One region of the Novosphingobium sp. YAF33 genome, then DNA from elsewhere that is predicted to be linked to it. Evidence: riboswitches for the same ligand, from Rfam matches in the RefSeq annotation. Region 1 holds a riboswitch; the other holds the start of a gene.
The links. Region 1 has a riboswitch for cobalamin ahead of AB4Z00_RS24995 (TonB-dependent receptor plug domain-containing protein). Riboswitches for the same ligand answer to the same signal wherever they lie in the genome.
Positions count from the first base shown of each region.

Region 2: linked by a shared signal. The riboswitch ahead of AB4Z00_RS00975 (TonB-dependent receptor domain-containing protein) and the one ahead of AB4Z00_RS24995 (TonB-dependent receptor plug domain-containing protein) in region 1 are both predicted to bind cobalamin.

Region 1 is NZ_JBFRCW010000022.1:23,009-27,215, reverse strand. Features, by position in the region: gene AB4Z00_RS25000 (PepSY domain-containing protein) at 1-499, opposite strand, end outside; gene AB4Z00_RS24995 (TonB-dependent receptor plug domain-containing protein) at 504-2,561, opposite strand; cobalamin riboswitch at 2,761-3,002, opposite strand; gene AB4Z00_RS24990 (AsmA family protein) at 3,151-4,207, opposite strand, start outside.
Region 2 is NZ_JBFRCW010000001.1:207,138-211,344, forward strand. Features, by position in the region: gene AB4Z00_RS00970 (ABC transporter substrate-binding protein) at 1-704, opposite strand, end outside; gene AB4Z00_RS00975 (TonB-dependent receptor domain-containing protein) at 701-2,521, opposite strand; cobalamin riboswitch at 2,621-2,832, opposite strand; gene AB4Z00_RS00980 (cell wall hydrolase) at 3,069-4,207, shown strand, end outside.

The DNA.
Region 1 (4,207 bases):
TTTCGGACAGAGCGGGCGCTGCGCCGCCGATCGCATGGCCGCGGGCGTAGTCCGCCGCGATCCTGGCGAGGTCGGCGCGCCCGGGCGGGGCAAGCTTCCGCCCCATGGCCAGGTCGATGGTTTCTGGCATGGTCCGCATCTGCGCGATGGAGCGGTCGCCGGTGGCCGCGGAAACGATCCGCAGGACCGGGCGGCCGGCCATCATCTCGACGCGCGCGGAGGCGATCGGCAGGTCTGGCGCGAGGCCTGCCTCTTCCCACGCGGTATCGTTCCAGACCGGACCGGGCGGCAGTTGCAGCGGCGCCAGGCCCTGCAACTGCGCTGCCGGCTCCAGCCTCGGATAGTCCACGTAGATCATCACGAAGCCCGACAGGCACCAGAGGGTCATCAGCAGCCCGACGAAGACGCCGAGCCAGCGATGAAGGACGAGGACGGGGCGCGGCAGCAAGCTGCGGGGCAGCAGGCTACCGGGCGCCTTGGAAGGCTGGAGCGCGGTCACGGCGTCAGAAACTCAGGCCGTATTGCATCCGCAGCGTGCGCGGCACGCCCCGGTTGAAATAGAGGAAGCGGCTGTTGCTGCCATCGAGCACGCCCTGGTCGGTCGCGGCCGAAAGGTAGCCGCGCGTGGCATATTCCCGGTCGAGCAGGTTCTCGATATTGACGCCGAAGCGGTTCCGCCGCGCCGCCCCATCGACGTAAAGATAGGCGCCGACATCGAGCAGGGCGTAGTTGCCGTAGTTTTGCCGCCCCGCGCCGGATGCGGTCGACCAGACATCGCCGATCCAGCTGGCGTTGAGGCTCGCGCCGAAGGGCTGGTCTTCGGGCGCATAGGACAAGGCGGCCTTGGCATATTGCTTGGGGTTGCGGTCCAGCTGCGTCGATGCGCCCTTTTCGCGCACGCGGGCATATGTGTAGCTGGCCGAGATGCCCCAGCCGCCCGGCCAGCGCGCGTCGAGTTCCAGCTCCGCGCCTTGCGAGCGGACCTTGCCGTCGAGGTTGGCGTAAGTGCCGCCGGGGAAGGCGGGATCGTCGTAGACGCTGTCGATCATGTCCGTGATGCGGCGGTCGAAATAGGTCGCCTTCCAGCCCAGCGAGGCCGCGCCCAGCGGCAGGATGCCGCCTGCCGAGAGGTTGAGCGAAAGGCTCTGCTCCGCCTTGAGGTTCGGATTGCCCACCTCGCAGCAAGGGTCGTTGCCGTAGAGCTGCGAGGCGTCGGGCAGCACGAAGGCGGTGCCGCCATTGGCTTCCAGATAGAGCGCCTCGGCAAAGTCGTAGCGGCCCGAGACGTTCCAGATCGTCTTGCGCGCGCCGTCCGTGCGATTGTAGCGCAGGCCCGCCGCCAGGCGGCCCTTCGACGAGATCTCGTCGGTGGTGCGAAGCTGCAGGATCCCGGCGTGGACCTGCTCGCTGGTCGGCGCGATCAGCAGCACGTCGTCCCGGCCGCTGAAGTTCTGGAAGTCGTAGCCCAGCAGGTATTCCAGGCCGGGGTGCAGATGCAGCTTCATCACCGCGCTGCCGCCCCAGTCGCGGTAGCCCCAGAAGGTGCCGGCTGGATAGATCACCTGGGGCTGATGGCCGGGCAGCGAATTGCGGATCTGGATGTAGGCGGTCTTCCAGTCGTGGAAATAGCCTTTCAGGAAGAACTGCACACTGTCGCTGCCGGTGTAGTCGAGCCGCAGGCTGGCCACTTCCTCGTTCCGGTCGTTGCGGCTCTCGCGAATGCGGGTGGGGGATAGGTTGTCGAGCTTCGCCTCGGTATGCTGGTACTGCGCGTTGAGCGCGAGATCCGGCGCCAGCGCGTACTGGTACTTGAGCCCGGCCGACCACAAGTCGTAGCCGAGGTGCCGGTCGGTGAGGCTGGGCTGATAGGCGCTGTAGGGCAGGTAGCCTTCCGAGCGATTGTGCGAGGCATAGGCCACGAAGCGGTGGTCGCCCAGGGCGCCGCGCGCATAGCCGTCCAGGGTCGTGCCGCCCCAGCTGTCGACCGAGGCATTGACCTGGCCGCCCGGATCGTCGGAAAAGCTGCGCGTCACCACGTTGATCACTCCGGCCGAGGCCTGGGTGCCGTAGAACACGCTCTCTCCGCCGCGCAGGACCTCGATCCGCTCGATCATGCTGGCGGGCAGCGTGTCGTTGGGCGAGGTGCTGCCATACAGGCGGTTGTTGAGGCGGATGCCGTCCATCGTCCAGAGCACGTCCTGCGTGCGCGAACCCTGCAGCGAGACGTCTACGTAAGTGAACGGGCCATTGCGGCCGCGCACGTAGAGGCCGGGTACTTGGTCCAGCGCCTTGGTCACATCCACCGCGCCGCTGTTGCGGATCTGCCGTTCATCGACGGTGACGACGTCGTTGCCGTAGCGGGAGAGTTCCTGCGGCAGCGTCTCTTCCAGGCTCTGCCCGGTGACGACGATCGAAGGGCCATCCGCCTCTGCGGCATCGGCCTCCAGGCCCCCGAACTTCCGGCCCTCGACCTTCCCGCCATCCGCGGCCCGGGCCTGCGCGGCGCAGGCGAGAGTCAGCGCCGCGGCAAGCGCCGCGTGCGAAACGGTTGCGATCTTCATTTCATTCCCCTGCCGGGCGCCAAGCGAGCTTTTGGCAAGGGTCTGCCGCTCGCGAACCCAGGCCCGCGAACGACCGGCGCACTGACCGGCCGGGCGCCCGGATTCGGGACGACCGCTCAGCGCACCGTGCGGCCCTTGCCGCTGGTTCGTCGCTCAGACGGAAAAATCACCGTGCCCCGGCCATCCCCTGGACCAAAGCAAGAGCGACCGTACGCTGGCAGGTCTCCTGGCTCACGGGTCATCGCTCGATGCACGGCCTTCCCAGGCCTCGCAGGATTTAGCGTCCGGCCCAGTGGCTGCGGCAGGGGGCATTGCCCCGCCGCGTGATGTGCATCGCGCTCACCGCTTACAGTTGCAGGGACAGCCTCGGATTCAAGAGGAAGCCTCTCTCACCGTGTTCCCTATTAAGCCTCTTTCGAGGCACCAGCGCGATCATTGCCCGCCCTCCTTGCGGAAATGGCGGACGCGATGAGCTAGCCGGGGCGTGCGCCCTGTGCAAGCGGGATGTATTCGCGTGGGCGAAGCCGGCCAGAGCGCGCCCGTTCCGGTTCACGTCCGTTCCGAGCGGAGCTGTCGCGGCGGAGGAAACTCAGTCGTTCTTGTCGGGACGGCCGGAGCCGACGTCGTCGCGCGGCTTGCCCTTGGCGGTGCGCTGGGACTGCGCATTGGCGCCCGACAGCACCGGGCCGCAGGCGGCGGACTTGGCATCGCCCACGTCCACGAAGGCGAGTAGCCCCGCCACCGGCGTCGCCGCCACGGCCAGTCCAAGGCCCACCCCGGCGCGGCCGAGCAATTGCGGGCTGATGACCTGAAGGGAGGGCTTGGCGAAGCGGCCGCCGATGCCGACGGGTGACTGCCCGGAAAACAGGCTGAACTTCTTGCCGTCCGCGCGGAAGCCCATGTCGAGCGCCTCGGTATCGAAGCTGAAGCCGCCGCGCCCGGTGATGACATTCTTCGACGTGTCGATCAGGATCGGGTCGGCCGCCGCCGTGCCGCCTCGGACCGTGAAGGCCACCAGGCCGCAGTTGAGCTGGACGGGCTTCTTCAGCTTGCCCTCGAACATCTTGGAGGCGAATGTGCCGAGGTCCAGCTCGGCCAGCTGCACGTTGCGCGTCCAGAAAGTGCCGCGGGGCATGATGAAGGCGATCCGGCCCGATGCCGAAGCGAGCGAATCGTGGATCGTGTCGCCGCGGCCTTCCAGCTTGATGCGGCCGCCGATCGTGCCGGTCGTGCCTGATTCCACCACGCCGTAGCCGGCCAGCAGACGGCCCATCGGCGTGGACTTGAGGCGAATGTCGTAGCTTACGGCCGAGGGGCGCTGACGCGTGTCGAACACCAGGTCCGAGGCGACATCGCCGCGCGCCATCGAGAATGTCAGCGGCGACAGGGCCAGTCGTCCCCGGTCGAGCGAGAGCTTCAGGGCGATGTTCTGCACCGGCACATTGCGTGAGCGGACCACGCCGACCTTCCAGTCCAGCCCGGCGTCGAAGCGCTGCATCGTCTCCACGGGCAGGGCGGCGTCCGGCAGGACGCGCTGGGCGCCCGCGCCGGTGGCGGCGGCCGCGGCCACGGCGCCTTTCGATGCCACGATGTCCGGGTTGTAGCCGATGAACGGCGCGGCATCGACGATGTCCAGCCGCCTGGTC
Region 2 (4,207 bases), on a different contig from region 1:
TCGGCCTGGGAAAGGCCCCGCGCGCCGGCAATATTCGTAAAGCCGGTGTGCTTCATCATGTCAACGATCAGGGTCTGGTCGCCCGCCACCAGTCCACCGGATTCCCACACTATTGCCGGAAGAAGCGCTGAGCCCGGCGGCGGCGCATCGCGGCGCACGGCGGCGTCGATGCGGGCCACCAGCCTTTCGCCCAGCGCGGCATGACCCGCCAGCCGTGCCAGCGTGCGGACCTGTTCGCGCGCGGCTCCCAGGTCCGACGCGATCGGCATCTTCACCAGCCGGTAGCCGAGGCGCCGGAATGCCGCCTCGCTCGCAGGGTCGAGGAACGCGCTGGCCACGACCACCCTGGGATGGATCGTCGCCACTTCCTCCACCGTCCCCGAGATCGCCCGGTACCGGCGCGCGCGGGCGATCGGCATCGAGCTGCTCTCGGGATCCTGGCTATAGCTGGAGATCGCCAGCAACTGCCCCGGATCCATCACTTCGGCCAGGATGGCGTCCGTGCAGGGGTTGAGCGAGACGATGGTGGGGCGCTCCGCCCCGCTCTCGCCGTGGCCCGGTACCGCGGGGGCGGCCTCGGTGGTGTCACCGCCCCCGCAGCCCGCCAGCGCCGCCGAGCCGGCCAGAGCCAGCACGACAAGGAACCGGCGGGCCTTGCGCCTGCCCCGTCCAACCGATGTCGTCAGGGCAGACGACAGGATCACATCTTCACCCGCACCCCGGCATAAGCCGCGCGGCCCGGGGTGCCATATGTCCGCACCACTTCGTAGTGCTCGTCGAACAGGTTTTCGACACGGCCGTAGACCTGGATGTTCTGCGTCACGTCGAAGGCGCCGCGCAGGCCGACGACGACATTGCCGCCGAGGTAGTAGGTATTGGCGATGTCGTCATAGCGACCGCCGCCCACGCGCAAGTCCGCACCGAGGCGGAAGCCGTCCGACCAGTGCTTGTCCAGGCTGGCATAGAGGTTCGTCTTGGGACGGCGAGCGAGGCGCGTGCCGGTCACCTCGTTCGTAGCGTCGAGGTAAGTGGCCGAAAGGCTCATGTCGAAGCCTTCCCAGTCGCTCACCTGCATGCCCAGTTCCACGCCCTTCGCCCGCGCGCGGCCGACGTTGTAGTAGTTGAAGGCGGTCAGGTCGTAATCGATCAGGTTCTTCGTCTTGCGGTCGAAGTAAGTGACCGAGAACGTGCCGTGGCCTTCCGCAAAGGGCTGCTCCACGCCGACATCCCACGACTTCGACGTCTCGGGATCGAGCGCGCGGAAGCCGGAATTGGAATAGAGCTGGTAGAGCGACGGCGCCTTGAAGCCCTCTCCGTAGCTGGCGCGCAGGATCGGCGCTTCCTCGCTGCCGCCGATCACCCAGGCACCGTTGGCCGAGAAGGTGGTCTTGTGGCCGAAGTCCGAATTGTCGTCATAGCGCAGGCCGCCGTTCAGCGTCAGCCCGGTGACGGGGCGCAGGGTCAGCATGCCGAAGTAGCTGTCGATCGAGGTCGAATCCTTCGAACCGTAATTGTCGGAGAACTTCTGCTTCTCCGTCTCGGCGCCGACGAGGATGCTGGCCATGTCGATGGGGGTGTAGGAGACCTGACCCTCGAAACGGTCGGCGCGGCCATTGGTGGTGTAGGGACCGAAGACGGCATCGTCCGAGATGCGGCGCGTATCGGTGAGGCCATAGCCCAGGCGCGCGCTGAGGCGGCCGTCCAGCCCCTTGTAGCGCAAGTTGGCATAGCCCACGGTATCGCGCTTCATGCCCACGTTCAGGGCATCGGCGCCGGTGTTGTCGTAATCGTAATTGGCCTTGATCCAGTACGTCCCGGCATCGGCGGTAAGACCGCTCACCAGCTCCACTTCGGCGCGGGCGTTGGCGCTCTTGCTCTCGAAGCCGTCCTTCTCTTGGCCGCCGAGGCGCTCGTCGAAAGCGGAGTAGCCGTCGCCCTTGAGCCAGTTGCCGCCCAGGGTCAGGCCCACCGGCCCGACCTTGCCCGCCGCCGAGGCGCCGAGCTGCTTCTGGTCGCGCCAGCCGTATTCGGCCTGGCCGCGCGCGGTCCACTGCTCGGTCGGGCGCGCGGTGATGAGGTTGATGACGCCGCCGATCGCGCGGCTGCCCCAGAGCACGCCGGACGATCCGCGCACCACTTCGATGCGGTCGAACTGGCCGACGGTCAGGCTGCCGAAGTCGAAGCCGCCGCCCACGTCGCCGGGATCGTTGATGCGCACGCCGTCGATCAGCACGAGGCTCTGCGCGTTCTCGGCGCCGCGGATGAACACGCTGGCCGGCTGGCCGAAACCGCCCGACTGGGCAAAAGTCACACCCGGCAGGCGGGCCAGGATGTCGGTCGCGGTGACCGCCTGGGTGCGCTCGATATCCTCGCGGGTGATGACCGAGACGGACTGGCCGATCTCGCTGGTGGGGGTTTCGGTGCGCGTCGCGGTGACGACGATACTATCGATTGCGGCTTCATCCGCGAAAGCGGGGGTCGAGACGGCAAGAGCCGTCCCCAGCAGAAACAGGTACTTCACGCGTATTCCTCCAACCTGAACGACTTTGCCGTCCATGGCGGAGACGCGCGCTTTTCCTCATGCGCGTGCTCGCTGCATGCCGGGACACCCCGCCCGGCTGCGGAACGACCGTCAAAGGCAGGTCTCCTGGCTCCCGGATCTTCGCGCCGCCTGCCGCCTTCCCGGTGTGACCCAGTGGCATAGCGTGGCAGGGGCGCTCCCCGGTTACAGTTGCGGGGGCAGCTTCGGACTTGCGCCGAAATTCCCACCAGGGTTCCCTTTTCACGAAACCCGGGGCCCGGCTCCGGGCCACCCATGACGTCGCGAGTGCCGATACTGGGCAGTGGGGGGATTGGCAAGCGGCGCAAAGGGCGGCGCGGCGGTATCGCCGGGGACGATCGCAAACAAACTCTTAAGCGATTCAGCCTATCGCTGCCCGCTGTACCGCTTCGGGACGCGCCGATTTCCAGGGATGCCGCGCCCGGCAAAGCAGGTTAGGCGCAAGATACGCGATGACCCGGTGGAACGCGAAATCCGCGCTGGCCGACAATGCGCCGAAAGGACCCGAGTGACCGCTGCCGCCCTTCCTGCCTGCACCGAAACCTGGGAGCCGCGCCCGCGCGATTTCCAGGGTCATTTCGTGCGCGGCGGACGCAAGCGGCTGCAACGCAGGCGGCGGCGCTGGACGCTCGGCTCGGCCGCGCTCGTCGCCGTGGCCCTGCCTGCCTTCGCCGCGCCTTCCTTCGCCCCGGCCGAAGCCTGGGACCGCCTCACCGCCTCCGGGACGGAAACCGGCGGCGCGCCCGTTCTGCCCATGCCGTTCGAGCAGGCCGGCGCCAGCTTCCCCGGCTCTGCCTATTACTATCTCGAAGCCGAACAGCCCGTGCTCAAGATAGGCGAAGGCATCCATTCCGACGCGGATGACGGAACCGGCGGCCCCGGCCCGGTCGCCCGCGCCCTGCGGATCGACAATTCCGGGGTGGACCGCAGCCGCGCGCTCCAGTGCCTGACGGCGGCGATCTATTACGAAGCCGCCAGCGAGCCCGACGGCGGCCAGCGCGCCGTGGCCCAGGTCGTGCTCAACCGCGTGGCCCATCCGGCCTATCCCAAGACCGTCTGCGGCGTCGTCTACCAGGGTTCGGAGCGGCCGACCGGCTGCCAGTTCTCCTTCGCCTGCGACGGATCGCTGGCCCGCGCGCCGCAGCGCTTCTTCTGGCAGCGTGCCGAATCCGTAGCCCGCGCCGCGCTGTCCGGCGAAGTCTATACGCCGATCGGTCTGGCGACGCATTATCACACGATCCAGGTCAATCCCTACTGGGCCCCGAGCCTGCACTATCTGACCACCATCGGCGCCCATCGCTTCTATGCCTTCAACGGCGCCGCGGGCCGCCCTGCCGCGTTCCGCTTCGCCTATTTCGGCGGCGAGCCGCTGGCCGCCCCGCATCGCCGCGACGAGTCCGCCGCCTCGGCCCTTGCCACCGCCGCGCTGGACCCGCTGGCCGTGCAGCGCAGCTTCGGCACCGCCGAGGCGCTCCGCCCCGGGCAGGCCGCTGCGCCTTCGCCCGCCATGCCCTCCGCCGCCCCTTCCACGGGTGCGGAGCGCGCGCCCGTCTATGCCAGCGACGTGCGGGATCGCGGGGGCGAGTCGCTCTACAAGGCCAGCAACTTGCCCGAGACCCAGGGCGTGCGGCCGGAATATGCCAATTC